4 regions of the Bradyrhizobium sp. 26S5 genome follow, and region 4 is predicted to be linked to each of the others. Evidence: predicted binding sites of a transcription regulator. Region 4 holds the regulator's gene; each other region holds the start of a gene.
The links. Region 4 encodes PhoB, which activates phosphate uptake and scavenging genes when phosphate is short. Its sites were predicted from a motif close to TGTCATNNANCTGTCAT; they were not measured.

Region 1: V5279_RS18490 (acetoacetate decarboxylase) is a predicted target of PhoB. The motif match lies at 2,596-2,612, and genes of this name have one in related genera.
Region 2: V5279_RS20020 (RNA degradosome polyphosphate kinase) is a predicted target of PhoB. The motif match lies at 3,273-3,289, and genes of this name have one in related genera.
Region 3: V5279_RS11950 (alkaline phosphatase D family protein) is a predicted target of PhoB. The motif match lies at 2,285-2,301, and genes of this name have one in related genera.

The regions. Positions count from the first base shown of each region.
Region 1 covers NZ_CP145948.1:4,039,779-4,047,131, forward strand. The annotation lists gene V5279_RS18480 (acyl-CoA carboxylase subunit beta) at 1-1,287, shown strand, start outside; gene V5279_RS18485 (patatin-like phospholipase family protein) at 1,389-2,552, opposite strand; gene V5279_RS18490 (acetoacetate decarboxylase) at 2,775-3,560, shown strand; gene V5279_RS18495 (transporter) at 3,699-4,718, shown strand; gene V5279_RS18500 (carbohydrate porin) at 4,743-6,083, shown strand; gene V5279_RS18505 (MFS transporter) at 6,111-7,353, opposite strand, start outside.
Region 2 covers NZ_CP145948.1:4,367,626-4,374,978, reverse strand. The annotation lists gene purN (phosphoribosylglycinamide formyltransferase) at 69-719, opposite strand; gene purM (phosphoribosylformylglycinamidine cyclo-ligase) at 716-1,789, opposite strand; gene V5279_RS20030 (CDP-alcohol phosphatidyltransferase family protein) at 1,950-2,492, shown strand; gene V5279_RS20025 (DnaA ATPase domain-containing protein) at 2,554-3,231, shown strand; gene V5279_RS20020 (RNA degradosome polyphosphate kinase) at 3,364-5,568, shown strand; gene ppx (exopolyphosphatase) at 5,581-7,083, shown strand; gene V5279_RS20010 (radical SAM protein) at 7,098-7,353, opposite strand, start outside.
Region 3 covers NZ_CP145948.1:2,543,106-2,550,458, forward strand. The annotation lists gene V5279_RS11940 (indolepyruvate ferredoxin oxidoreductase family protein) at 1-1,507, shown strand, start outside; gene V5279_RS11945 (hypothetical protein) at 1,646-2,077, shown strand; gene V5279_RS11950 (alkaline phosphatase D family protein) at 2,391-3,971, shown strand; gene V5279_RS11955 (aldo/keto reductase) at 4,127-4,945, shown strand; gene V5279_RS11960 (hypothetical protein) at 5,018-5,254, opposite strand; gene V5279_RS11965 (amidohydrolase/deacetylase family metallohydrolase) at 5,485-6,765, shown strand; gene V5279_RS11970 (PLP-dependent aminotransferase family protein) at 6,839-7,353, opposite strand, start outside.
Region 4 covers NZ_CP145948.1:8,736,447-8,743,799, forward strand. The annotation lists gene V5279_RS41370 (Hsp33 family molecular chaperone) at 1-173, opposite strand, end outside; gene argF (ornithine carbamoyltransferase) at 367-1,293, opposite strand; gene V5279_RS41380 (aspartate aminotransferase family protein) at 1,293-2,501, opposite strand; gene V5279_RS41385 (GcrA family cell cycle regulator) at 2,998-3,510, shown strand; gene phoB (phosphate regulon transcriptional regulator PhoB) at 3,749-4,459, opposite strand; gene phoU (phosphate signaling complex protein PhoU) at 4,589-5,305, opposite strand; gene pstB (phosphate ABC transporter ATP-binding protein PstB) at 5,317-6,135, opposite strand; gene pstA (phosphate ABC transporter permease PstA) at 6,132-6,977, opposite strand; gene pstC (phosphate ABC transporter permease subunit PstC) at 6,982-7,353, opposite strand, start outside.

The sequences.
Region 1 (7,353 bases), 4.7 Mb from region 4:
GGCGACGATTTCACCGTGCGCGGCGGCTCGGCCGATGCATCGATCTCCGCCAAGCCGCTGATGGCGGAGGAGATGGCGCATGATTTCCGCCTGCCGATCGTTCGCGTGATTGAAGGTTCGGGCGGCGGCGGCTCGGTGAAGACGATCGAGACCAAGGGCGCCGCCAATCTGCCCGGCGGCGTCGGCGGCACGCGCTGGTACTGGTACACGACCGCCAATCTGGCGCGCGTGCCGGTGGTCGGCCTCGGCCTCGGTTCGGTCGCCGGCTTAGGTGCGGCGCGGCTGGCGGCGACGCATTACTCGGTCATGACCAAGAGCTCCGCGATGTTCGTCGCCGGTCCGCCGGTGGTGAAGCGCCTGGGTCAGGACCTCACCAAGCAGGAGCTCGGCGGCGCCGACATCCAGACCCGCGCCGGCGCGATCGATCAGGCGGTCGAGACCGAGGAGGAGGCGTTCGACTACGCGCGGCGCTTCCTGTCCTATCTGCCGTCGTCGGTCTACGATCTGCCGCCGACCATTCCCTGCACCGACGATCCGGAACGCGCCGAGGAGGCGCTGCTGAAGGCCGTGCCGCGCAACCGCAGGCAGGTCTACAAGATGCGGCCGATCATCGAGGCCGTCGTCGACAAGGGCTCGTTCTTCGAGGTCGCCGCCAATTTCGGCCGGCCTGTGATCACCGGACTGGCGCGGATCGAGGGCAGGGCGGTGCTGCTGCTCGGCAGCGATCCGTTCCACTATGGCGGCTCGTGGACCGCGGACGCCTGCCAGAAGGTGGTGCGGTGGGTCGACTTCGCCGAGACCTTCCATCTACCGGTGGTCTATCTGATGGACTGCCCGGGCTTCATGATCGGGCTCGAGGCGGAGAAGTCGGCGACCATCCGCCACGGCGTGCGGGCGATGGCCGCAGTCAACCAGAGCACGGTGCCGTGGTGCACCATCATCATCCGCAACGCTTTCGGTGTCGCCGGCGTGGTGCATCAGCCGGCCAACCGGTTCTCGATGCGCTATGCTTGGCCGTCGGCCTATTGGGGCTCGCTGCCGCTGGAGGGCGGCATCGAGGCGGCCTATCGCGCCGAGATCGACGCGGCCAGTGATCCCGCCGCCAAGCTGCGCGAGATCGAGGATCGCCTCAACAAGCTGCGCTCGCCGTTCCGCTCGGCCGAGAAGTTCTGGGTAGAGGAGGTGATCGATCCGCGCAAGACGCGCTCGCTGCTCTGCGAATTCGCGCGTCTGGCCGAACCGATCCGCACCCCGGGCCCGCCGGGCAACATGTCGACGCGGCCGTAAGCTTTTTCACGCCGTCATTCCGGGGCGATGCGAAGCATCGAACCCGGAATCCCGAGATTCCGGGTCTGGTCCTTCGGACCATCCCGGAATGACGACGCGTGCTACTCGCTCTCCCGATGCACGTCGTGGATCACGATGCCCATGCCGTTCTCCGGCATCTTGATCCATTCGCGATGCTTCAGCGAACGCTTGGTGTCCTCGTGTCCGCTCACCCAGTGCTCGCGCATCGAGGTGCCGGAGAATTCGTGGTCCTTGGCGTCGCCCTCATAGGCCTTCTGCTGATAGATCAGCTGCAGCAACGTGATTCCGGGCAGCCGGCTGTTCGCCTTCTTGAGCTGGCGCTCTTCATCCGAGAGCTGATCGTCGGGGATTTTCCCCAACGCGTTGTGCAGGGCGGTGCGCAGATTGTAGGTCTTGCGGTAGACGTCGGTGTTGTAGCGGGTGCGCGACGAATACATGATGTCCTTGTGGCGGGCCATCACGTCCTGGATGTCGCGCGGCAGCGCGCCGCGCGCCGAGAACAGGTCGACCTGGAACACCAGCGAGTTGGCGTTGTCTTCCTGGTCCAGCAGGTGCTGCAGCGGCGTGTTGGAGACGATGCCGCCGTCCCAGAAATGATCGGTGCCGACCTTCACCATCGGCAGCGCCGGCGGCAGCGCGCCGCTCGCCATGATGTGCTCAGGGATGATCTCGTCATGGGCATTGTCGAAATAGATGAAGTTGCCGGACAGCACATTCACCGCGCCGACCGCAAACCGCATTGTCTTGGAATTGATGCGGTCGAAATCGACCAGCTCGAGCAGTGATTCACGCAACGGCGTGGTGTCGTAATAGCTGGTGGCGGTGTGCGCGCCGGCCGGGCTGAACCACGGATTGGTCTGATGCGGGGTGAAGAAGCCGGGTTGCCCGAGCGTCGTCGTCAGCCATGAGCTGGTGAAATTGCGCGCCTTGCGGAAGATGTCGCCATCAGGCGTGTAATGCCAGATCTTGCGGCTGGTGATGCGATCCCAGAATGTGTGCAGCCGCTCCAGTCGCTTCTCCGGCGGATTGCCGGCGATGATCGCCGAGTTGATCGCGCCGATCGAGACGCCGCAGACCCAGTCGGGCTCGATGTTGGATTCATGCAGCGCCTGGTAGACGCCGGCCTGATAGGCGCCGAGCGCGCCGCCGCCCTGCAGCACCAGCGCCACGCGATCGCAGCCTTCGGGGCGCCAGCCGGGCGTCGCGTGCTCGATATCGTCAAAATGAGGGGTTCGCGCGTCCATCTCAGACACTCCAAAAAATTCGCGGCGAGAATTCAGGGCGCCGATGACGCCGTGATGACAAACGCCGCGTCGGCCCATGGCGCATCCGCCGTGCCTGCCTGCATGGTTAGCATTGGCCTCATCAGCGAAACGCGGGTCATGCGGCTGACGGAAATCCCTCATCTCGCTGTCAATCTCGGCCGTTAGCTTCCGCGCAAGCTTTTCAAACAGGGGGTTATTGCGATGCGCAGGGAAGATCTGCTCAAGCTTCCGTCCATGCCGGCCGCCGGTCCGAGCTATCCCGCCGGTCCCTACCGCTTCATCGATCGCGAATTCCTTGTCATCACCTATGAGACCGATCCGGAGCTGATCCGTGCCGGCCTGCCTGAGCCGCTGGAGCCGATCGAGCAGGCGATCGTGCATTACGAATGGATCAAGATGCCCGACAGCTCCGGCTTCGGCAGCTACACCGAGTCCGGCCTTGTGATCCCCGCGCGCCTGCATGGCGAAGAGGTCAACTTCGTCTGCCAGATGTATCTCGACGATGATCCGCCGATCGCGGCCGGCCGTGAGATCTGGGGCTTTCCGAAGAAGTACGCCCACCCGAAGCTCGAGATCGTCAAGGACACGCTGACCGGCACGCTGGAATATGCCGGCCAGCTCGTTGCGATGGGCACGATGGGCTACAAGCACGAGAGCATGGCGGGCAATGGCGACATCACCCGCGCCACGCTGTCGAAGACGCAGATCAATCTGAAGATGATCCCCGGCGTCGACGGCCATCTCGAAATCTGCCAACTGGTTGCGATCAACCTGACCGACATCGTCGTCAAGGGATCGTGGATCGGGCCGGGCCGGCTGCATCTGGTGCCGCATGTCAACGCGCCGGTCGCGGATTTCCCGGTCAAGCGCGTCGTCGGCGCGCACCATTTCCTCGCCGACCTGACGCTGCCGTTCGGCCGCGTGGTGCACGACTACAACAAGGAAGCCGCCGAGGCGGCGACGCCGACCGGCCTTGCGGCCGAGTAGGGCTGTCGCTGACATAAAACTGTAACGGGCGCGTCCTCCAATATGACGAAGGACGCGCCCGCCCGGTTTTGCGCGGCGGCGGGTTTTTGAGCATGTCATTTCGCGCGGTTGCCTTGAAGATTCTCTTGGAGAGCGGCCATGCTGGCTGATCCACCTCCTGCTCCTGTCGGCTCGCTGCTGACGCGTGAGGCCGTCCCCGGCCTGGTATGGGCGTTTCGCCTGCACCACGACGGCCGTGCCGAGGCGCTTCCAATCGACAAACCGATCGAGCCGAGCCATGACGGAAGGTTGTGGCTGCACTTCAACCTGAGCGATGTCCGTACCCGCGCGTGGCTCGCCAACATGCACATCCCGCAGCTCGCGCGCGACCTGCTGCTGTCGAACGACGAATTCCAGCAGATCCACACCATCGACAATTGCGTCTATGGCGTGTTCTCCGATCTGGTGCGCAGCATCGATGCTCCGACCGAGGAGACCGACTTCCTTCGGTTTGCGATGACCGAGCGTCTCCTGATCAGCGGACGCCACCAGGCGCTCTGCGCGGTCGACGCGACGCGCCGCGTGCTCGAAAGTGGCTATCGCGTCGAGAGCGTCGCGGCGCTGCTGGAAAAGATCATCCATGAGGTCGCCGACACCATGGACCGCATGGCCGACAAGATCGGCACCGAGATCGATGCGATCGAGGACCGGGTGGTCGCCGGCGAAACCAATTCCGAGATGCGCGGCACGCTCGGGCGGATGCGCCGGACCTGCGTGCGGCTGCATCGCCAGCTCGCCGGTTTGCGTGTGCTGTTTCACCGGCTCGAGCTGAAGAACATGGACAATCTCAGCCCGGCGCTGCGGTTGCAGGCCGGCAAGCTGGCACAGCGGCTCGACGGCCTCGACCACGACATCGTCGAACTGCGCGAGCGCAGCCGCCTTCTCGAGGAAGAGCTGCGCTTCAAGCTCGAGGAGGAGAGCAACAAGCATCTGCATGCGCTGTCCGTCGTCACCATGATGCTGCTGCCGCCGACGCTCGTCACCGGCATCTTCGGCATGAACACCAAGGGATTGCCGCTGACCGATGTCGACAGCGGATTTCTGTGGGCTGCTGGCTTGTTGGTCGGATCGGCGCTCTTGGCTTATCTGCTGATGCGACGGCTGCGCATCGTCAAATAGCGCGATCGCACCGCGGCATCTCCCATGAGCAGAGCTCTTTCCCGCGCAACACTGGTGGCCGCGGCCCTCGCGCTCTGCGCCCCGGCGCATGCGGACGACAAGCCGGTCGCCGATCGGATCGCGGATACGCGCGCCGCGCCGGAGGAGGCCGGCTACCAGTTCAGCATGACCTATATCGGCGAGGCGTTTACCAACACCTCGGGAGGTGTGAGCAACGGTGCGGCCTATACCGGCCGTCTCGATCTCGGCACCACGATCGACCTCGAGAAGGTGATGGGCTGGACCGGCGCGACCTTCCACGCCAACATGTTCCAGATCCATGGCGACGGGCTGTCGCGGGGCTATGTCGGCAACTTGTTTCTGGTGTCCGGCGTCGAGTCGCTGCCGGCGACGCGGCTCTACGAGTTCTGGATCGAGCAGAAGCTCCTGGACGGCAGGCTCGCGGTGCGCGTCGGCCAGCAGGGCTCCGACGTCGAGTTCATCGACAGCCAGTACGACGACATCTTCATCAATTCGGCGTTGGGCTGGCCCGGCATCACCGGCGTCAATCTTCCGACCGGCGGGCCATCGCCGGCGCTTGCCGTGCCCGGGATCCGCATCAAGGCAAGCCTGACCGACCGCCTCACGGCCTATCTGGGGCTGTTTGACGGTTCGGCCGCTCCACCGCAGGGAACCGAGGATCCGCAACTCCTCAATCCGCACGGGATCCTGTTCCGCGTCAACGATCCGCCCTGGTGGATCGGCCAGCTCAAATACAAGTTCGAGATCGGCGAGAGCAAGCTGCCGGCCACGATCACCGGCGGCGGCTGGTATCACATGATGTCGTTCGCCGATCAGCGCTTCGGGGCCGACGGGCTGTCGCTCGCCGATCCCAACAGCTCCGGCGACACCCGGTGGCTGCGACGGGACAACGGCATCTTCATGGTCTATGAGCAGTTGCTCGCGCGCGTTGAGCCGGACGCGGACAAGGGCGTCGCGTTCTTCATGCGAGTTTCGGTCAGCCCGTCGGACCGCAACCTCATCAGCACCTATGTCGACGGCGGCTTCCTGTTCACCGGCTTCAGCGACAAATATCCGGACGACCGGTTCGGCATTGCCGGGATTTACGGCAGGATTTCCGACGCCGCCCGCGCGCTCGATCGCGATACCCAGATCTTCACCGGCACGGCGTATCCGATCCGCGACTATGAGGCGATCCTCGAGATCACCTACCAGCACGTCGTGAATGCCAATTTCACGATGCAGCCGATGTTTCAATACATCGCCCATCCCGGCGGCGGCGCCGTCGACCCCAATGATCCGACGCAGACGCATCGGATCAAGGACAGCATCGTGTTCGGGATGCGCACCATCCTCTCGTACTGACCAGCGCAAGTCGCGCAGGCGAGGGCCTCAAGCCGCCGCCGGTTTCGGCTCGGCCGCTGGCTTCGGTTGCGGCCGTGCGATCGCCAGCGCGATCAGCGCGGCGAACACGCAGAGCGCGCCGGCAATGAAGAACGCCGGCAGATAGCTCTGATAGAGGGTGCGCGACAGGCCGGCGCCGAATGCGGCGGTGCCGGCGCCGAGCTGGTGGCCGGCGAAGATCCAGCCGAACACCAGATTGGCACGCTCGGCGCCGAAGCGCTGCGCCGTGAGGCGCACCGTCGGCGGCACGGTCGCGATCCAGTCGAGTCCGTAGAACATCGCAAACAGCGACAATCCGTAGAACGTGAAGTCGGAGAACGGCAGGAACAGCAGCGAGAGGCCGCGCAGACCGTAATACCAGAACAGCAGATAGCGGTTGTCGTAGCGGTCCGACAGCCAGCCCGAGACGATGGTGCCGAAGAAGTCGAAGATGCCCATTGCGGCGAGCAGGCTGGCGGCCTGCACCTGCGGGATGCCGTAATCGAGACACATCGGGATCAGGTGGACCTGGACCAGGCCGTTGGTCGATGCGCCGCAGACGAAGAAGGTCGCGAACAGGATCCAGAACACCGACGATTTCGAGGAATCGCGCAGCGTGCCGAGCGCGACCGCCATGATCGGCGTATTGGCCGGCGGCGGCGCGGGGAGGGGCGCGGTGCCGTCATCGCCGAACGGGCGCAGGCCGACGTCGCTTGGCCGGTCGCGCATCACCATCAGCACGGCAAAGGCGGCGACGCCGAGCATGACGCAGACCAGCCCGAGCGCGACGCGCCAGCCATAACGCTCGGTCAGCGTCGCGAGCAGCGGCAGGAAGGCGAGCTGCCCGGTCGCGACGCTCGCGGTGAGGATGCCGACCACCAGGCCGCGGCGTCCGACGAACCAGCGCGCCGCGATCGTCGCGCCGAGCACCAGCGCGGTCATGCCGGTGCCGATCCCGATCACGACGCCCCACAAGAGCACCAGCTGCCAGACCTGCGTCATGGCGAGGGAGGCGAGCAATCCCGAGACCACGATCAGCTGTGCCGCCAGCGTCACGTTGCGCAGGCCGTAGCGGTTCAGCAGCGCGGCGGCGAACGGCGCCATCAGTCCGAACAGGATGAAGCGGATCGACAGCGCCGAGGAGATCTCGGCGGTGGACCAGCCGAACTCCTTCTGCAGCGGCACGATGAAGACGCCGGGCGCGCCGACGGTGCCGGCCGAGATCAGTGCGGCGAGAAAGGTCACGGCGACC
Region 2 (7,353 bases), 4.4 Mb from region 4:
GCGGATTTCATCCTGATGCCTCCCCCGGTCGCATCACCCCGGGGGACTACCCTCGGCGCGAGCGTGCCCTAGCTCTGCGGCGCGATCAGCGTGCTGTCGGTCGCCGCGCTGCCCTGCGTCTTGCAGAGCTCGCCTTCGAGCTTCAGCCGGCCGGACGCCAGGAGCCGCAGCGCTTCCGGATAGATGCGATGCTCGATTCCGATCACGCGTGCGGCGAGCGTCTCGGGCGTGTCGTCGTCAGCCACCGTGACCGCGCCCTGCATCACGATCGGACCGGCATCGGTCTCCGGGATCACGAAATGTACCGTCGCTCCCGACAGCTTGACCCCTGCGCGCAAGGCCTGGCCGTGCGGATCGAGGCCGGGGAAACACGGCAGCAGCGAAGGATGGATGTTGAGCATCCGGCCGTACCAGTGCCGGGCGAATTCGGCGGTGAACAGCCGCATGAAGCCGCCAAGGCAGATCAGCTCGACCTGCCTGTCGTCGAGCGCTTTCTGCAGCACCGCCTCGAAGCCGGCGCGGTCTTTGCCGAACGGCTTGCTCTCGATGACGATGGTCGGAATGCCGCTCGCGGCCGCCTTCTCGAGCCCGCCTGCGTTGGCGCGGTTGGAGATCACGGCGACGATCTCGGCCGGAAAATCCGCAGCTTTGGCAGCCTCGATCAGCGCGGCCATGTTGGAGCCGCGGCCGGAAATGAGAATGGCTGTGCGGCGCTTCATCGCGAGAGATCGAGATGACCGTTATAGACCACGCGATGCTCACCTTTGGCTTCGATCACCTCACCGAGCAGCGTCACGGTCTCGCCGCCGGCGGTGAAGGCCTCGGTCACCGCATCGACCGCGTTCGGCCTGACGATCGCGATCATGCCGATGCCGCAGTTGAAGGTGCGCAGCAGCTCGAGCTCGGCGATGCCGCCCTGCTCGGCCAGCCATTTGAACACCGGCAGCACCGGCAGCCGCGCCAGATCGATGCCGACGCCGAGGTGCTTCGGCAATACGCGCGGAATGTTGTCGGTGAAGCCGCCGCCGGTGATGTGGGCGAGCCCCTTCACCGCGCCGGTCTCGCGGATCGCGCGCAGGCAGGACTTCACATAGAGCTTGGTCGGCGTCAGCAGCGCCGCGCCGAGCGTCATGACCGGCGCGAACGGCGCCGGCGCGTCATAGGCAACGCCGGATTGCTCGACGATCTTGCGCACCAGCGAGTAGCCGTTGGAGTGCACGCCCGAGGAGGCAAGGCCGATCACGGCGTCGCCCGCCGCGATATCGGCCGTCGGCAACAGGGTGCCGCGCTCGGCCGCGCCGACCGCAAAGCCGCCGAGGTCGTAATCGCCGTCCTTGTAGAGGCCGGGCATCTCGGCGGTCTCGCCGCCGATCAGCGCGCAGCCGGATTCGCGGCAGCCCTCGGCAATGCCAGCGACGATCTGCGCGGTGGCCTCCGGATGGAGCTTGCCACAGGCGAAATAATCGAGAAAGAACAGCGGTTCCGCGCCCTGCACGACGAGGTCGTTGACCGACATCGCGACCAAATCGATGCCGATGCCGCCATGGATGCTGGTCTCGATCGCGATCTTCAGCTTGGTGCCGACGCCGTCGGTGGCGGCCACCAGGACCGGATCCTTGAAGCCGGCGGCCTTGAGGTCGAACAACCCGCCGAATCCGCCGATCTCGGCGTCCGCACCCGGCCGCGCGGTGGCCCGCACCATCGGCTTGATCAGATCGACCAGACGATTGCCGGCGTCGATATCGACACCCGAATCCGCGTAAGTGAGCCCGTTTTTGCGCTCGGTCATGCCCAATTCCAGATGATAAGGGGCTGGTTACGAGGAATTCCGCCCCCGCGCAATGGCTCGCGGCAATGCTGCTGCGATACTATGTAGATAACATCCGGCCACTGCGCAAAAGAGCCGGATATCGAGTAAAATCAGGCTTCTAGCCGGGAAGCGACTCAAGTTGAGCATTCCGAATATCATCACCCTCGGCCGCATCATCCTGGTGCCGGTGATCGTCTGGGCCATCGTGTCCAGCCAGATGGAGATCGCGTTCGCGATCTTCGTGATCGCCGGCGTCTCGGACGCAGTCGACGGTTTCCTCGCCAAGCGCTTCAACATGACGAGCGAGCTCGGCGCCCTGCTCGACCCGCTCGCCGACAAGGCGCTGCTGGTGTCGATCTATGTCGCGCTCGGAATCTGGGGCGCGGTACCGCGCTGGATCGTGATTCTGGTGGTGTCGCGCGACATCATGATCGTCTCCGCCGTGATTGTGTCATGGTTGTTCGACAAGCCGGTCGAGATGAAGCCGCTGATGGTGTCGAAGCTCAACACGGTGGCGCAGGTCGCATTCGCAGCGCTGGTGCTGGCCTCGCTCGGCTTCGGCTTCCAGCCGCACCCCTACGACCTGATCCTGATGGGTTTGGTCACGATCTTTACTTTGGGTTCGGTGTCCCTCTATCTCGTGGAGTGGGTGCGGCACATGAGCACGATCGAAGCTCGGTAGGCATGATCCGGAAAAGTGGAAGCCGGTTTTCATGCTAAAATGAAGCGGTTTGGAGACTTGCGTGGCCGGTAGCGTTCAACCTCGTCAATTGGCCTTGGCCCTGCCGCACGAGGAGAAACTGACCCGCGACGATTTCCTCGAGGGGCCCGCCAATGAGGCTGCGCTGGCGCTGATCGATGGCTGGCCCGACTGGCCGAACCGAATCATGCTGCTGGTGGGACCGGACGGCTCCGGTAAAAGCCACCTCGCCGCGATCTGGACCGAGAGCGCCGGCGCGCGCTCGACCGCCGCGCATGCGCTGACCGCCGAGGCGGTGCCGACCGCGCTTGCGACCGGAGCGCTGGTGGTCGAGGACCTGAGGCCGTCGGATTTCGACGAGCGCGCGATGTTCCATCTGATGAATCTCGCGCGCCAGGACGATGCCTTCGTGCTGATCACGGCGCGCATTCCGCCGTCAGCGTTCGAGATCGAATTGCGCGACCTGCGCTCCCGGCTCCGCGCGGTGCCGACGGTGACGCTGCTGCCGCCCGACGACCAGCTGTTCCGCGGCCTGATCGTAAAATTCTGCGCCGACCGCCAGATGAACGTGGACGAGCCGCTGGTCAGCTACCTCTGCAACCGGATCGAGCGCTCCTATACCGCCGTCCGGCAGGCGGTCGAGCTCCTGGACACCGAGGCACTGCGGCTCGGCCGTCCGGTGACGCGGGCGCTGGCGGCGGAACTGTTGCGCGATGCCTGACGGGTCCCGCGGCTTGACGGCGCAGGCCGGCGGAACATCAATGTCATCGAAACGTCATCGCAATATCACATGGTCTGTGCGGCCCTCGGCTACACCGCTCCGGCTCCCTGCCCCGAATTGGACCAGCACTTGATGGACTCGGCACAAGCTACTGAAATCAAAGAAAAAGAGGCGGAGCTACCCGCCGTCCCGGCGATTGCATCCAGCCCCGAGCGATTCATCAACCGGGAGCTCTCCTGGCTGCACTTCAACCGCCGGGTGCTCGAGGAATCGGTCAATACCGGCCATCCTGTGCTGGAGCGGGTCCGCTTCCTGTCGATTTCGGCGAATAACCTTGACGAGTTCTTCATGGTCCGCGTCGCCGGCATCAAGGCGCAGGTCCGCGAAGGCATTGCCGAGCGCAGCCCGGACGGCCTGCTGCCGGCCGAGCAGCTCGTGATGATCAACAAGACCGTCTCACAGCTCGCCTCCGACCAGCAGGCGATCTGGAGCGATCTGCGGACGATCCTGTCCAAGGTCGGCATCCAGCTGGTCGACGGGCGCGACGTCACCAAATCCGAACGCACCTGGATCGAAGATCACTTCCTCCACAACATCTTCCCGCTGCTGACGCCGCTGGCGATCGACCCGGCGCATCCCTTCCCGTTCATCCCGAACCTCGGCTTCACGGTGGCGCTGCAATTGTCGCGGATATCCGACGGCAAGGCGATGAACGCGCTGATCCGCATGCCCGGCAAGATCGACCGCTTCATCCGCCTTCCCTCCACGAAGGACGGCGGTCCGGCGCGGCTGATCACACTCGAGCAGGCCACTGGTCTGTTCATCGGCCGCCTGTTCCCCGGCTACACCGTCAAGGGCCAGGGCGCGTTTCGCATCATCAGGGACTCCGAACTCGAAATCGAGGAAGAAGCCGAGGACCTCGTTCGCCTGTTCGAGACGGCGCTGAAGCGCCGCCGGCGCGGATCGGTGATCCGGCTCGAGATCGAAGCCAAGATGCCGGAAGAGCTCCGCAGCTTCGTGCAGCACGCTCTGTCGGCGGCGGATGATGAAGTGATCCTGGTCGACGGCGTGCTGGCGATGAACGAGCTGTCGCAGCTGACCCGCCTCGATCGCCCGGACCTCGAATTCCCGCCCTATGTGCCGCGCCATCCCGAGCGGGTGCGCGACCATGGCGGCGATATCTTCGCCGCTATCCGGCAGAAGGACCTCGTGGTCCATCATCCCTACGAGTCCTTCGACGTCGTCGTGCAGTTCCTGCAGCAGGCTGCGCGTGACCCCGACGTCGTCGCGATCAAGCAGACACTCTACCGCACCTCGAACAACTCGCCGGTCGTGCGCGCGCTGGCGGATGCCGCCGAGGCCGGCAAGTCGGTGACCGCGCTGATCGAGTTGAAGGCGCGCTTCGACGAGGAGGCCAATATCCGCTGGGCGCGCGACCTCGAACGCGCCGGCGTGCAGGTCGTCTACGGGTTCATCGAACTGAAGACGCACGCCAAGCTGTCGATGGTGGTGCGCCGCGAGGGCGGAAATCTCACGACCTATGTGCACACCGGCACCGGCAACTATCATCCGGTCACCGCGCGCATCTACACCGACGTCTCCTACTTTACGTCGGACCCGATCATCGGCCGCGACGTCGCGCGGGTGTTCAACTACATCACCGGTTATGCCGAGCCGAGCGACATCGAGAAGATGGCGGTGTCGCCGCTGACATTGCGCAAGCGGATCATCGAGCACATCCACGGCGAGATCGCCCACGTCAAACATGGCCGGCCCGGCGCGATCTGGATGAAAATGAACGCGCTGGTCGATCCCGACATCATCGACGCCCTGTACGAGGCCTCGCAGGCCGGCGTCTCGATCGAGCTCGTGGTGCGCGGCATCTGCTGCCTGCGGCCGGGGCTGCCGGGATTGTCGGAGAATATTCGCGTCAAATCGGTGATCGGCCGGTTCCTGGAACACGGCCGGATCTATTGCTTCGGCATGGGTCAGGGCCTGCCGAGCACAAAAGCTGCTGTGTATATCTCGTCCGCCGACATGATGCCGCGGAACCTCGACCGCCGCGTCGAGGTTCTCTGTCCGCTGCAAAATCCCACGGTGCATCAGCAGGTTCTCGAACAGATCATGGTCGCGAACCTGAAGGACACCGAGCAGAGCTGGCAATTGTTGCCGGACGGGTCGTCAACGCGTATGAAGGCCGCGAAAGGCGAAGAGCCGTTCAACCTGCATGACTACTTCATGACAAATCCGAGTCTGTCCGGCCGTGGTAAGTCTCTCAAGGAATCTTCACCGCGCCGGCTCACGCGTCGCAACGAGCGTCAGCAGCCATCGTCTTAAGGGGGCTTTCCTGTGAAGCGGCCGCGGAAGCGCGCTTCCAGCGTCGCTGTGATCGATATCGGCTCGAACTCGGTTCGTCTCGTGGTCTACGAGGCGATGGCGCGCAGCCTCGTCACGATCTTCAACGAGAAGGCGCTGTGCGGGCTCGGACGCGAGGTGCAGAGCACCGGCCTGCTCGCGACCGATGCGGTCAACAAGGCGCTCACCGCGCTGCGCCGCTTTCGCGCGCTGTGCAGGATCCAGCAGGTCGGCCGCGTCTATGCGATCGCGACCGCGGCCTGCCGCGACGCCAAGAACGGTCCGGACTTCATCGCCAAGGCCGAGCGCATCTGCGGCGCCAAGATCGAGATTCTGTCCGGACCGCGTGAAGCGAAACTGTCCGCGCTCGGCGTCGTGTCGGGCGTGCACAATCCGAACGGCATCGTCGGCGATCTCGGCGGCGGCTCGCTCGAGCTGATCGACGTCAAGGGCAACCGCGTGCGCAGCGGCGTGACGCTGCCGCTCGGCAGCCTCGCGCTGCAGGACCTCTCGGACAAATCGATCAAGCGCGCCGAACGCATCGTCAAGAACGAGTTGCTCGGCGTCGCCCAGCTCAAGACCGGGCGCGGCCGCACCTTCTACGCGGTCGGCGGCACCTGGCGCGCGCTGGCGCGCATTCACATCATCCAGAGCGGCTATCCGCTCAAGGTGATGCACGGCTACTCGATCCCGGCGGCCGACGCGCTCGACTTCGCGCAGCGGCTGCGGCGGCTGGCGGCCACCAACATGCTGGCCAACATCGAGTCGGTCGCCGATGCGCGGCGGCCGCTGCTGAGCTATGCCGCGCTGGTGCTGGAATACATCATCCGCGTCGCCCAGCCGAAGACCATCGTGTTCTCGACCTTCGGCGTGCGCGAGGGCCTACTCTACGAGATGCTGCCGCAGGCCGAGCGCGCCAAGGACGGGCTGGTCTGCGCCGCGCAGAACCTCAACGAACTGTTGTCGCGCTCGGCCCGCCACGCCCAGGAGCTGACGGCGTGGACCGACCGGCTGGTGCGCGTCGTCAGGCTGCGCGAGACCGAGGAAGACCGCAGGCTGCGTCACGTCGCCTGCCTGCTCTCCGACATCGGCTGGCGGGTGCATCCCGATCATCGTGGCGAGGAAACCCTCAGCCTGATCATGAACGGCAATTTCGGCTCGATCACCCATCAGGGACGCGCCTTCGTCGCGCTCTCGGTGTTCTATCGCTACGCCGGCCTCAGCGAGGAAAACGAACCGCCGTCGCAGATCCGCGCGCTGGTGACGCCGGCGATGGACGAGCGCGCGCGCGTGCTCGGCGCCGCGTTCCGCGTCGCGCATCTGATCACGGCGGCGCGCACCGGCGTGCTGCCGGCAACCCATTTCCGCACCCAGGGTCGCAAGCTGATGCTGGTGTTCGAGCACCGGATGGTAGATCTGGTCGCCGACCGTGTCGGCAGCCGCTTCAAGCAATTGGCGCGGCTGGTCGGGCGCGCCGGATCGATTGTTCGGCGCTAACTCTGGGCCTTGCATCAAGCGACTTGGGTGCCCGTCAGTCCGGCGATTCTCTTGAAATGAGCGACCGCAGCGCGGGCGCCCGCCGTCTTGGTGAGAAGGTCGAGCGTCTCATCACCGTCGTCGCTGACCGGCGTGAGCGCGCGGTCAAGATAGTTGCTGGCCCCCGGGGTGCAGGCGATGACCGTTTTCCAAATCAACAACCGCCCGATCGCCACGGTGAGGACGCTGTGCTTCACGAGCGTCTCCCAGCCAAAGCGCAGCCAGAACAGC
Region 3 (7,353 bases), 3.5 Mb from region 4:
CGAGCTCGGCCGCAAGCGCCGCATCGACCAGTCGAACTGCAATAAGGATTTCTCCTGCATCGAGGGATTTTGCCCGAGCTTCGTGATGGTGCAGGATCCCAAGCTGCGCAAGGCGGACCGCACCGCCGCCGATCCGAAGGCGCTGTTCGCCGACCTGCCGACGCCGCCTGCGGCTGCGCTTGCCGCCCCCTACAACATCCTGATCACCGGCATCGGCGGCACCGGCGTCATCACCATCGGCGCGCTGCTCGGCATGGCCGCGCATGTCGAGGGTCTCGCCTGCTCGACGCTCGACTTCACCGGCCTGTCTCAGAAGAACGGCGCGGTCATGAGCCACGTCCGCCTCGCGCCGGCGTCCGACATGCTGACCACGGTCCGCATCGCGCCCGGCAATGCCAATCTCATCCTCGGCTGCGACCTTGTCGTGGCCACCAGCGTGCCGGCGCTGAGCCGCGCCGAGCGCGGCGTCACCCGGGCCGTCGTCAACGCCGATCTGTTGCCGACCGCGAGCTTCGTGATCGATCCCGATATTGATTTCGAGGCTGGTGCGATGCGCGACGCGCTGAACGGCGCGGTGCGGCCCGATGATCTCGACATCCTCGACGCCACCGGGCTTGCGACCGCCCTGATGGGCGACAGCATCGCGACCAACGCCTTCATGCCCGGTTTTGCGTTCCAGCGCGGCGCGATCCCGCTGTCGCTCGATGCGATCCTGAAGGCGATCGAGCTCAACGGCGCCGCGATCGAGATGAACAAGACCGCGTTCTCTTGGGGTCGGCTTGCCGCGCATGATCTGCAACGCGTGGTCAGCGCCGCGCGCTTCAAGAGCGCAGGCACAGCGCCGGCAAAGAAGACGCTCGACGAAGCGATCGCGTTCCGCGCCAAATTCCTCACCGACTATCAGGACGCGGCCTATGCAAAACGCTATCTCGACGACGTCGCGCGCGTCCGCACCGCTGAGGCCGCGGCCGCGCCGGGCTCGCAGGACCTGACCGAGGCCTTTGCAAAGGGCCTGTTCAAGCTGATGGCGTACAAGGACGAATACGAGGTCGCGCGGCTCTATTCGGACGGCGAGTTCGGCAAGGCCTTGAAGGAGCAGTTCGAGGGCAATTCCGGTTTGAAGGTCCTGCTGGCGCCGCCGCTGCTGGCGCAGCGCGATCCCGTCACCGGGCGTTTGCAGAAGCGCGAGTTCGGCCCGTGGATCTTCAAGGCGTTCGGCCTGCTGGCCGGGCTGAAGGGCCTGCGCGGCACCGCGTTCGACATCTTCGGCTATACCGCGGAGCGCAAGATGGAGCGTGCCCTGCCGATCGAGTATTCGGCGATGATCCTGCGTCATCTCGACGGCACGAAGCCGCTCGACCTGCCGCGGCTGGTGGCGCTGGCCAAGGCTGCAGACCTCGTGCGCGGCTACGGCCACATCAAGGAGGGCAACGTCGCCCGCTACCGCACCGAATGCGCGCGGCTGGAGCGCGCGATCGGCCAGCCGCTGGCGCAGGCGGCCGAGTAGGGCAGGCGGCGGGCCGCGGGAACTTTCCACGGCCGCCTCGGTTGATCGGTAACCCTGCCCGCAACAGCGGGGTGGATTCGCGCGGCCGGGCTCCTACATGATGGCTGTTCTATTCGAGTGATTTCAGGAGGCCCTTTGATGGTCCTGAAAAGCGCTTTGGTTGCAATCGTTTGTACCGCGTGCCTGGCTGTGGGTGGCGTGGCGCTGGCTGACGAGTACCGCCCCAGCGAGTTCTTCAGCCTCGATCTTTCCCAGGCAGTGCTGTCGCCGAAGCGACTCGGGCCGCCGGCGCAGTTCGAGCCGGTTCCGGTCGAGGCGAAGACCGACCACGGTCCGGATCAGCGTGCCAATGTCGAGCCGATGGTCGAGCAGCCGAAGGTCGCATCACAGAAGGCCGCCCGGACGGCAAAGGTAACGGCGCAGCCCGAGAAGCCGCGCGCGGTCGCGCGCGTCCCGGCCCGTGCCAAGCTTGCAAGGCGGCACGCGAACCCGCTCGATGCCGAAGCCCGCGACACCAGGATCCAGACCTGGCCGTGCCGCACCGGCGGCATCTGTAACTGGCAGCGGTGAGGGGCGCTCCGTACGTTTGCTCTTATCAGCACGTCAACGCCAGCAAACCCGTCATCCTGAGGTGCGAGCGGAGCGAGCCTCGAAGGATGAATCGGCCACAGGCCGGGCCGTCCATCCTTCGAGACGGCCGCTTTGCGGCCTCCTCAGGATGACGGGTTTATCCGGAGCATCTCGCGTTCGACGCTGATCCAATAGGCATCCTTCCCGAGTCATCCCGCCGTCGCAAAACCGTCGGCGGAGAGTCAAGAAACCGTAAGGGCGGAGTCAAACGGCGCAGGCAAAACCTTCGTTGCGATTCGACGAAGGTTATTCGATGCCGACAGCGATCTCCGCGAGGGGACGAGGCCTTACAAGGCGTCAGCTTCTGGTGCGCTCGGCCTCGACGGCTGCGCTGGCGGGATTGGGCTCGCTCGCAAAACCCTATCTGAGCCGTGCTGCGGATCGTCCCGCGATCGCGGGTATCCAGTCCGGCGATGTGGCGAGCGATTCCGCTGTCATCTGGGCCCGCGCCGATCGCGCCGCGCGGATGCAGATCGAATGCGCTAGCGTCGAGAGCTTTGCCACGATCCTGCGCACCGCATCCGCCGATGCGCTGCCCGAGCGCGACTTCACCGCAAAGCTGCTGCTTGACGGGCTGCCGCCGGGCCAGGACCTGTTCTATCGCATCAGCTTCGCGGATCGCGACGGCACCGCCGGCGAAAGCCGTGTCGGGCATTTCCGCACCGCGCCGGTCGACCGGCGCTCGATCTCGTTCGTGTGGTCCGGCGACGTTGTCGGGCAGGGCTGGGGCATCGACCCCGCGCGCGGCGGCTTGCGCAGCTACCGCACCATGCTCAACGAGCGCCCGGATTTCTTCATCCATTCCGGCGACCACATCTATGCGGATTGCACGGTGCCGCCGCAGCAGACGCTGCCGAACGGCGAGATCTGGCGCAACATCGTCACTGAGGAGAAATCCGTCGTCGCGCACAGCCTCGACCAGTTTCGCGGCAACTACAGATACAACTGGCTCGACGAGAATTTTCGCGCATTCCACGCCGAAGTGCCGATGTTCGCGCAGTGGGACGACCACGAGGTGGCCGACGACTGGTCGCCGGTCGGCACCGCCGACGCCACCGGCTATGATACCGACGGTACCTCGCGTCTGGTGGCGCGGGCGCGCCGCGCTTTCCATGAATTCATGCCGATGCGGTTGATGCCGGAGCGCGACGGCCGCGTCTATCGCAAGATCCCCTATGGGCCGCTACTCGACGTCTTCATCATCGACATGCGCTCCTATCGCGATTCCAGCTGGAACAGGCAGGGCGATCCGGACCAGGCATTCATCCTCGGCGAGAGCCAGCTCGCCTGGCTGAAGCGCGAACTGGTGGCGTCGGATGCTGTCTGGAAGGTGATCGCGGCGGATCTGCCGATCGGCCTGGTCAGCCTGGATGCGGTCGCGCTCGGCGACGGCCCGCCCGCGCGGCGCGAGCACGAGATCGCCGATTTGTTGTCATTCATGAAGCGCGCCGGTGTCCGCAACACGGTGTGGCTCACCGCCGACATGCACTACACCGCCGCGCATCACTACGATCCGAACCGCGCGGTGTTTCAGGAATTCGAGCCGTTCTGGGAGTTCGTCTCCGGTCCGCTGCATGCCGGCACCTGGTCGCCGGGCGAGCTCGACAACACCTTTGGCCCCAAGGCGATGTACCAGAAGGGCTGCTCGGCCGAGCAGGGCGACAATCTCGCGCCGTGCTTCGGCCTGCAATTCTTCGGCCGCGTCGACATCGACGGCACGACCTCTGTGATGACGGTGACGCTGAAGGACGTCGACAACCACGACCTCTGGTCAGTCGACATCGAACCACGGCCGGACGCGCGGCCCGGCCAGATCATGGCGGAACACATTTAGACCCATCGCGACATCTTGATGATGGATGCCTTGCCGGAGAGGGCAATTTGCGGGCACACTGTGGCTTGGCAGTTCTGCCAATTTCATTCCTTCCAGACAATTTGCTGGCGTGACGTCGTCGATGGCATCGGCGCCCCACGCGTCAGGAGCTATCCATGGAAAATCTGCAGACACAGGGCATCCACCTGCCGCAGCTCGGGCTCGGCACCTTCCGCATGCAGGGCGACGCCTGCCGTGCAGCGGTCGAGAGCGCGCTCGGGCTTGGTTACCGGCACATCGACACCGCCGAAATGTACGCCAATGAAGAGGCGATCGGGGCGGCGATCGCGACCGCGAATGTCGCGCGCAATGACCTGCACGTCACCACCAAGGTCTGGCACGAGAATTTGGCGCCGGACGCGATCCGCAAGGCGTTCGACACCAGCCTGAAGAAGCTGCGGCTCGATCATGTCGATCTCTATCTGGTGCACTGGCCGTCGCGGAGCATGAAGCTGCCGGCGGTGTTCGAGACGCTGATGACGCTGAAGGAAGAGGGCCGCACCCGCGCCATCGGCGTCGCCAATTTCACCACCGCGCTGCTGAAAACCGTGGTCGAGGACATCAAGGCGCCGATCGCCTGCAACCAGATCGAATATCATGCGATGCTGGACCAGACGCCGGTGCGCAAATATCTCGCCGCGAAATCGATCCCGCTGGTGGCCTATTGTCCGCTGGCCCAGGGCCGTTTCGCGACCGACGAGACGCTTGCCAAGATCGGCAAGAAGCATGATGCAACCGCAGCGCAGGTGTCGCTGAAATGGCTGCTCGACCAGGACGGCGTTGCGGCAATCCCGAAAGCCTCGCGCGCCGAAAGCCAAAAGGCCAATCTCGATGCGCTGAAGGTCAGGCTCGACGACGACGACCGCAAGGCGATCGCTGCATTGCGCAAGGACATGCGCTGCGTCAATCCGGGATTTGCGCCGGCGTGGGATTGAGCCCGGCGGGCATTTGATGAGAACGTAGAAAAAGAAAATGGCTCCGCGAGGAGCCATTTTCCGTCTGTCGATTTAGTAGCGATCCCGCCTGATGACCACCGTGCGGTCATGGTCGTGGTGCCAGCCGCGATGCCAGCCACGGTCATGGCGCATTCCGCGGTCATGGCGCATCTCGGCGCGCGCGCCCCAGCCACGATCCCAGTGATGATGGTCGCCGCGCTTGATCACGACGGTCTCGGCGCTCGCGATCGACGGAACGGCCACTGCAAGCGCACCGACAGCCGCAAGAACAAAGCCAAATTTTTTCATTTCATCCTCCTCAATGATGCGTGGAGGAAACCGTACAGGCATCGAAACGTTCCTGAGGAAACGGAGGAGTTTTCTGAACGGTTGTTCAGGCAATTGCAGTTGCTGCTGTGCGTCGCGTGTTGTCGCGCACAATCGATGGATGAGCGCAGCACGTCGCTTCGATGGCCTTGCCTAAGGGCCGCGTCCGACGCATCATCGCGCCATAAAAATCATATTGGGGGGGCGTCGCCGTGAGCGGATTTTCGCGCCGGGATTTTTTGAAAGTTTCAGGATCGGCCGCTGCCGCCGTCATCGCGGGACCAGCCGTTGCGGCGATGGGGCCGGACGACAAGTTCGACCTCGTGATCAAGAGCGGCGACGTGATTGATCCCAGCCAGTCGCTGCGCGGCAAGCGCGACATCGGCATCCGCTGGGGCATCATCGAGGCTGTTGAGGACGAGATCCCGGCCGCTCGCGCCGCCAAAACCATCGACGCCTCGGGCAAGCTCGTGATGCCGGGCCTCGTCGACCTGCACTGTCACGTCTATCCGTACGGATCGGCGATCGGCATTCCCGCCGACGAGCTGGTGCAGTTCCAGGGCACCACGACCGTCGTGTCGGCCGGCGATGCCGGCGTCAACAACCTCGCGGCGCTGCGGCGCTTCATCGTGGCGCAGTCGCGGGCGCGGATCTACGCCTTCCTCCATATCGCCAACAACGGCCTGTCGGCGTTCCCGGTGGCCGAGCTCTACAATATCGACAACGCCCAGGTCGAAGCCTGCGCGATGGCGCTTGCCGAGAACCCGGACTTCCTGATCGGGGTCAAGGTGCGGATGTCGGAGAACGTCATCTTCAAGCACGGCATCGAGCCGTTGAAGCGCGCCATCCAGGCCTGCGAGACGTGCGGTTGGCCGGCGCGGATGATGGTGCATATCGGCGGCGTCGAGACCAGGGAGCTAATGTCCGACATTCTCGATCTGCTGCGGCCGGGTGATATCCTCACCCACGCCTATTCCGGCGCGCCGAACATGTCCGGCGCCTTCACCAACATCGTGCAGGACGGCAAGCTGCTGCCCGCAGCGCTCGAAGCTAAGCAGCGCGGCGTGCTGTTCGATGTCGGCCATGGCGGCGGCAGCTTCGATTTCACGGTGGCGGAGATCGCGATTCCGGCGGGCTGCACGGCCGACACGATCTCTTCCGACATCCATGTCTTCTCGGGCAACTCGCCCGGCATCCCGTTCCTGCCGAACGTGATGAGCAAGTTCCTCGCGATGGGTTCATCGCTGGATCAGGTGGTGGCGATGGCGACCTCGGTGCCGGCGCGGATCATCAACCGCGCCCCCAAGATCGGCACGCTGCAGCGCGGCGCGCCCGGCGACGTCGCCATCATGGACCTCGTCGAAGGCCCGGTCACCTTCGTCGACACCCGCAACAACAAGCGCGACGGCAATCTGCAGTTGAAGCCGGTGCAGACCGTGGTCAACGGCGTGCCGTTCGGCCGGCCCTATCAGGCGCCGTTTTCGGTGCGGTGACTCGGTCTCTCGATCACCTCTCCTCGTTGGGGAGAGGTGAACCGATAGCGCGGCTGCAGCCTGACGCGTTCAATTAGCCGCGCTTCTCCACATTGCTGCTCCGTGCCGGTACGCCGAACTCCTTGCGGCACACCTCGGCCAGCACCGCGACGCCCTCGCGGATCTGCGCGTGCGAGGGGCTGGCGAAGCAGAGGCGGAGCCGGCTGCCGGAATGCGCCTTGCTGGTCGACCATTCCGGTCCCGGATTGATCGAGACGCTGGCGGCGAGCGCCGCCTGATAGAGCTTCAACGTGTCGACATTGTCGGGCAGCTTGACCCAGAGGAAGATGCCGCCCTTGGGGGCCTCGAATTCGGCCGCGGTGCCGAACTGCTCGTTCAGCGCCTCCATCAGCGTGTCGAGTTTTGCGCGCAGTCCTCGCGTCAGTTTGGGCACGTGCGTCGAGAAATGCTGTGCGCAATACTCTGATAGCACCATCTGTTCCAGCGCGCCGGAGCCGGCGTCGGTCTTCAGCGGCAGCATCCGCGACATGATCTCCCAGGGCGCGACGATGAAGCCGACCCGCAACGCCGGTGCGATCGACTTGGAGA
Region 4 (7,353 bases):
TAATCGTGCTTGTGCAGGATCTCGTCGAGCGCGGGGCCGAGCCGGGTCAGCCGGCCGCGCAGATCCAGCGCGCCGACCTCGAAGGCCAGCACGGCATCGTCGACAGGAACCGCTGACGGCGCGCGAACCGGCGCCTCGGGCGTGATTTTGATGTCGGGGGATTGTGAAACCATGGCGCTCTATCTGGGGTCTCGAACCATGAAATAAAGGGGTTTACTAGGCACTCGTGTCCCGGACGCGGTGCAGCGTGCAACGCTGCTCCGCGGGGCCGGGACCCACACTGGGTCTCGGCATGGATCCCGGATCAGCAGCGCACCACGCCGCAAGAGCGGCGCGCTGCGCAGCATCCGGGAAACGCAGATATGCTCACGCGACCGCGTCGAAACACCAGGCCAGAATGCCCTTCTGCGCATGCAGGCGGTTTTCCGCCTCGTCGAACACCACGGATTGCGGCCCGTCGATCACCTCGTCGGTGACCTCCTCGCCGCGATGGGCGGGCAGGCAGTGCATGAACAGCGCGTCCGGCTTGGCGAGCGACATCAGCTTGGCATTGACCTGATAGGGCTTCAGCACGTTGTGGCGGTGCTCGCCCTCCTTGTCGCCCATCGACACCCAGGTGTCGGTGACGACGCAGTCGGCGCCGCGCACGGCGGCTTCCGGATCGGTGCCGAGCATGATCGGCGCGCCGGTCGCCTTGATCCAGTCGCGCATCGGCTTCTTCGGCGAGAGCTCCGGGGGGGTCGCGACATTGAGCTGGAACTTGAAGCGCTCGGCGGCATGTGCCCAGGAGGCCAGCACGTTGTTGTCGTCGCCGGTCCAGGCCACGGTCTTGCCCTCGATCGAGCCGCGGTTTTCCTCATAGGTCATGAGGTCGGCCATCACCTGGCAGGGATGCGAACGGCGGGTCAGGCCGTTGATGACGGGAACGGTGGCGTGGGCCGCGAGCTCGAGCAGCGCGTCATGGTTGAGGATGCGGATCATGATCGCATCGACATAGCGCGACAGCACGCGCGCGGTGTCGGCGATGGTCTCGCCGCGGCCGAGCTGCATCTCGGTGCCGGTCAGCATGATGGATTCACCGCCGAGCTGGCGCATGCCGACGTCGAACGACACCCGGGTGCGGGTCGACGGACGCTCGAAGATCATCGCCAGCGTCTTGCCCTCGAGCGGCTTCCTGCCCTTCTCATGGGCCTTCAGCTTCGCCTTCATGGCGGCGCCGGCGGACAGCATGTTGCGCAGTTCGCCGAGCGGCAGCTCGTTGATATCGAGGAAGTGACGGACCGGCTTGCTCATCATCCCGCCGCCTTCTTCGGCTGGGCCGCCGCTAGCGCAGAGCAGGCGCGCTCGAGCGAGCCGATCGACTGGTCGATCTCGGCCTCGGTGACGATCAGGGGCGCCAGGAAGCGCACCACATTGTCGCCGGCACCGACGGTGAGCAGCTTCTCGTTGCGCAGCGCAGCGACGAGGTCGCCCGAGGGCACCACGGCCTTGACGCCGATCAAAAGGCCCTCGCCGCGCACTTCCGCCAGCACGGACGGATAGCGGTCGACGACGGAAGCGAGCTTCTGCTTGAGCAGCAGCGACATCTTCTGCACGTGATCGAAGAAGCCGGGTTTCAGCATCACGTCGAGCACGGCATTGGCCGCGGCGACCGCCAGCGGATTGCCGCCGAAAGTCGAGCCGTGCGAACCCGGCGCCATGCCCTCAGCGGCCTTGGCGCTCGCCAGCACTGCGCCGATCGGGAAGCCGCCGCCGAGCGCCTTCGCCAGCGACATCACGTCAGGGGTCACGCCGGTGCGCTTGTAGGCGAAAAGATCGCCGGTGCGGCCCATACCGGTCTGCACCTCGTCGAATGCGAGCAGCAGGCCATGCTCGTCGCACAGCGCGCGCAGCGCCTTGAAGAACGCCTGCGGCGCCGAGCGCACGCCGCCCTCGCCCTGCACCGGCTCGATCAGGATGCCGGCGGTATGCGGGCCGATCGCCTTCTTCACCGCCTCGATGTCGCCGTGCGGCACCTGGTCGAAGCCGTCCATCGGCGGGCCAAAACCCTCGAGATATTTTGGCGAGCCGGTCGCGGCCAGCGTACCCAGCGTGCGGCCATGGAAGGCACCTTCGAAGGTGATGATGCGGTAGCGCTCGGGATGGCCCTTGGAGAAGTGATAGTGGCGGACCAGCTTGATCACGCCTTCCATCGCCTCTGCGCCGGAATTGCAGAAGAACACGAAGTCGGCAAAGCTCTGCTCGCACAGCCGGGCGGCCAGCGCCTCGCCGTCCGGGCTCTTGAACAGGTTCGACATGTGCCAGAGCTTGGTCGCCTGTTCCTGCAGCGCCTTGACCAGATGCGGATGCGCATGCCCGAGCGCGTTCACCGCAACGCCCGAGGTGAAATCGAGATAGCGGTCGCCGTTGGTTGCGATCAGCCAGGCGCCCTCGCCGCGCTCGAAGCCGAGATCGACCCGGGCGAAGACGGGGAGCAGATGCGACGAGGCGCTGTTGGTCATGGCGTTCACTGCCGGTTTGAAGCCGACAATTGCCGGGCGGCTTGACGCCAGTGCAGCAACGGCCAGCTTCGGAAAACAAAACGGCCGCCTTTGCGGGCGGCACGTACAGGCATTCTATGCTGCGGCCAGTAGGTGTCAATCGCCAGCAGCCGGCCTTTGCCGACCTTCCTGCGATGCGGAACGAGCGCAATCCGGAGCATTCCGGTGCGGTGGAAAAGCCTCATTGCAGTGCTTAACTTTGTGGGAACATGTGGACGCACGGCCGCGGACTCTTGCGCCAGAGTCACGCCATATTGTAGCGTTTGGCCTGTCGGGTACGACATCTCGTGCGGCAGTACTGGACCCTCTAAGTAGCCTTCGTGTCACACGTAAACGTTCGGGCTCAAAACCGCGCCCGGCGAGGGCTAAGGGATTCTGGCCGCTGGGATTTTGACCCGGATTTGGCTCGCAGCGTCGCTCCAATGACTGGCCGGCGCCATGCGAAAGGAAGAATGCGATGACTGTATTGACCTGGTCCGACGATCGCGTCGAGCAGCTGAAGAAGCTCTGGGAGTCTGGCCTCTCGGCCAGCCAGATCGCCGCGGAACTTGGCAATGTGACGCGAAACGCCGTGATCGGCAAAGTGCATCGGCTCGGCCTCTCCGGCCGCGCCAAGGCCCCCTCCACGGCGGCGCCGCGGCAGCGCAAGGCCCGCCCCGCCCAGCACATGATGCGGGTGGCGCGTCCGGTCTCGCGCGGCAACACCGCGCTGGCGCATGCCTTCGAGGTCGAGATGGAGCCCGATCCGATCTCCTACGACAACGTGGTGCCGATGAGCCAGCGGCTGTCGCTGCTCGAGCTGAACGAAGCCACCTGCCACTGGCCGGTCGGCGATCCCTCGAGCCCGGAATTCTTCTTCTGCGGCGGCAAGGCGCTCGGCGGCCTGCCCTATTGCGCACACCACTCGCGCGTCGCCTACCAGCCCGCCGGCGATCGCCGCCGGCCGTCGGCGAAACCGCAGATCAAGTGAGCACTCGGGAAACTGGCGTAGGACTGAAAAAGAAATCCCCGTGAAAGCGGGGATTTTTTTGTGGCTCGTCGCCCGGATGCATCACCGGCGTCGTCCCGGCGCAGGCCGGGACCCATAACCACGAATGGGTGTTGTTAGAAAGCTGTCTGGCCACTTGCCCATTGCGCCGGCCGCGGCGTATGGGTCCCGGCTTTCGCCGGGACGACGCCGTGTTGCGGCTTGTGAATGCCGCGCGGCCTTACGGCTGCGGCTCGGCCTTCGCGAAGCGGTCGTCGAGCGCGTAGCCGGCGCCGCGCACGGTGCGGATCGGATCCTGCTCGCGGCCCGGATTGAGCAACTTGCGCAGGCGGCCGATATGCACGTCGACGGTGCGCTCGTCGATATAGATGTCGCGGCCCCAGACGCTGTCGAGCAGCTGCTCGCGGCTGAACACCCGGCCGGGATGCTCGAGGAAGAATTCGAGCAGACGATATTCGGTCGGCCCGAGATCGATCGGGCGGCCGGAGCGCGCCACGCGGCGCTTCTCGCGGTCGAGTTCGATATCGCCATAGGTCAGCACGGTGGCAAGCCGCTCCGGGCTCGCACGGCGCAGCAGGCCCTTCACCCGCGCGAGCAGCTCGGGCACCGAGAACGGCTTGACGATGTAATCGTCGGCGCCGGTGGCAAGCCCGCGCACGCGCTCACTCTCCTCGCCGCGCGCGGTCAGCATGATGATCGGAAGCTGCTTGGTCTCGGGCCGCGCCCGCAGACGGCGGCACAGCTCGATGCCGGACAGGCCCGGCAGCATCCAATCGAGTACCACGAGGTCGGGGATGCGCTCCTTCAACCTGGTGTCGGCGTCGTCGCCGCGTCCCACCGTTTCGACGTCGTAGCCTTCCGCATCGAGGTTGTAGCGCAACAGCGTCGTCAGCGCTTCCTCGTCTTCGACTACCAGAATGCGTGCGCTCATCGGTCTAAGTTCTTTCTCTGTGGTGATCCGTTGCCCAAACGCAAACCGAAACACTCAACCCCTGAGCATATTCCCCGTGGAAACGGTTTGTCGCGACGACAATCCGGTTCCGCCGATGCGGATCATGCCCTAGTTGCCCGGCACCGTGGTGGCGAAATTGGTCATATCGCCCTTCGGACGCTTGTCGGTGATCTGCTGGCCCTCGATCATGTAGAACACGGTCTCGGCGATATTGGTGGCGTGGTCGCCGATCCGCTCGATGTTCTTGGCGCAGAACATCAGATGGATACAGAACGAGATGTTGCGCGGATCCTCCATCATGTAGGTAAGCAGCTCGCGGAACAGCGAGGTGCAGATCGCATCGACCTCCTCGTCGCCCTTCCAGACGTTCATCGCCGCCGGCAGATCGTGCGCGGCATAGGCGTCGAGCACCGACTTGACCTGAGACAGTACGAGATCGGTCATGTGCTCGAGGCCGCGGATCAACTTCAGCGGCTGGAAATCGCTCTCCAGCGCCGCGACGCGCTTGCCCATGTTCTTGGCGAGGTCGCCGATCCGCTCGAGGTCAGTCGCGACGCGCATCGCGCTGACGATCTCGCGCAGGTCGATCGCCATCGGCTGGCGGCGAGCGATCGTCAGCACCGCGCGCTCCTCGATGACGCGCTGCAGATTGTCGATCTCGATGTCGGCGGCGACCACGCGCTTGCCCAGCGCGACGTCGCGGCGGATCAGCGCGTCGACCGACTCGGTGATCATGCGCTCGACGAGGCCGCCCATCTCGGCGACCAGGCGGGTCAACTCCTGCAGGTCGCTGTCGAATGCCTTGGCGGTATGTTCAGAAGCCATCGCTTGTCTCCTCAGCCGAACCGGCCGGTGATGTAGTCCTGCGTGCGTCGATCGCTCGGCGAGGTGAAAATCTTGTTGGTGTCGTCGAACTCGATCAGCTCGCCGAGATACATGAAGGCGGTTTTGTCGGAGACGCGCGCCGCCTGCTGCATGTTGTGGGTGACGATCGCGATCGTGTAGTCCTCGGAGAGCTCCTGGATCAGCTCCTCGACCTTGGCGGTCGAGATCGGGTCGAGCGCCGAGCACGGCTCGTCGAACAGGATCACCTCGGGACGCACCGCCACGGTGCGTGCGATGCACAGCCGCTGCTGCTGGCCGCCGGAGAGCGACAGGCCGGAGGCGTTCAGCTTGTCCTTGACCTCGTTCCACAGCGCGCCGCCGCGCAGCGCCTTCTCGACCCGGTCGTCCATCTCGGACTTCGAGATCTTCTCGTAGAGGCGGATGCCGAAGGCGATGTTCTCGTAGATCGTCATCGGGAACGGCGTCGGCTTCTGGAACACCATGCCGACCCGCGCACGCAGCAGATTGAGGTCGAGCTTGGGATCGAGAATGTTGGTCTGGTCCAGCATCAGCTGGCCGACCGCGCGCTGGCCTGGATAGAGGTCATACATCCGGTTGAAGATGCGCAGCAAGGTCGACTTGCCGCAGCCGGACGGGCCGATGAACGCCGTGACGCGGTTGGTGCCGAGCGTCAGGTTGATGTTCTTCAGCGCGTGGTGCTCGCCGTAATAGAAGTTGAGGTTGCGCACCGTGACTTTCGGCGGCGCTTCCGGCAGCGGCACCTGGGGAACGTGGCTCGCGGCAGTCGTGGAGACGGAAAGCTCGGTCATTTTGCGGCCCTTTCGGCACCAAGGATGCGCGCGCCGATGTTCAGCGCGAGCACAGTGAATGTGATGAGCAGCGCACCGCTCCACGCCAGCTCTTTCCAGTAGGCGTAGGGGCTCTGCACGAAGTTGTTGATGGTCACCGGCAGGTTGGCCATGGTCTTGGTCAAATCCCAGCTGAAGAACTGGTTCGACAGCGCGGTGAACAGCAGCGGCGCGGTTTCGCCGGCGACGCGGGCGGTCGCCAGCAGCACGCCGGTGATCAAGCCGGATCGCGCTGCACGATAAGCGATCCGCTTGATCACCAGCGAGCGCGGCAGGCCGAGCGCGGAGGCCGCCTCGCGCAGCGGATTGGGCACCAGCAGCAGCATGTCCTCGGTGGTGCGCAGCACGACCGGGATCACGATCACAGCGAGCGCGAGCGCGCCTGCGATCGCCGAGAAGCCGCGCATCGGCACCACGACCGCACCATAGATGAACAGGCCGATGATGATCGAGGGCGCGCTGAGCAGGATGTCGTTGATGAAGCGGATCACCGAGGTGAGCTTGTCGTTCTTGCCGTATTCGGCGAGGTAGGTGCCGGCGAACAGGCCGAGCGGCGCACCGATGCCGACGCCGATCACGGTCATGATGACCGAGCCGACGATGGCGTTGAGCAGACCGCCGTCGGTCGAGCCCGGCGGCGGCGTGTTCTGGGTGAACAGCTGCACGCTGAGGCCGGCGAGGCCGTTGTAGAGCAGCGTGAACAGGATCAGCGCCAGCCAGGTGACGCCGAACAGCGCCGCGCCGACGCAGAGTGCGCGGATGACGATGTCGCTGCGGCGGCGGGATTTGTAGATCGGGTTCATGGCGCTACTTCCCCGCCTTCGTTTCAAGCCGCATCAGCATCAATCGCGCGCCGGCGAGCACGAAGAAGGTCAGCACGAACAGCAGCAAGCCGAGCAGGATCAGGCCGGACTGGTGCAGGCCGTCGCTCTCGGCGAATTCGGAGGCGATCGCGGCCGAGATCGTGGTGCCCGGCGCGAAGATCGACGACGAGATGCGGAACGAGTTGCCGATGATGAAGGTCACCGCCATGGTCTCACCGAGTGCGCGGCCGAGCGCCAGCATGACGCCGCCGATCACGCCGACCCGGGTGTAGGGGATCACGACGCTGCGGACGACTTCCCAGGTGGTGCAGCCCATGCCGTAGGCGGCCTCCTTCAGCACCGGCGGCACGGTCTT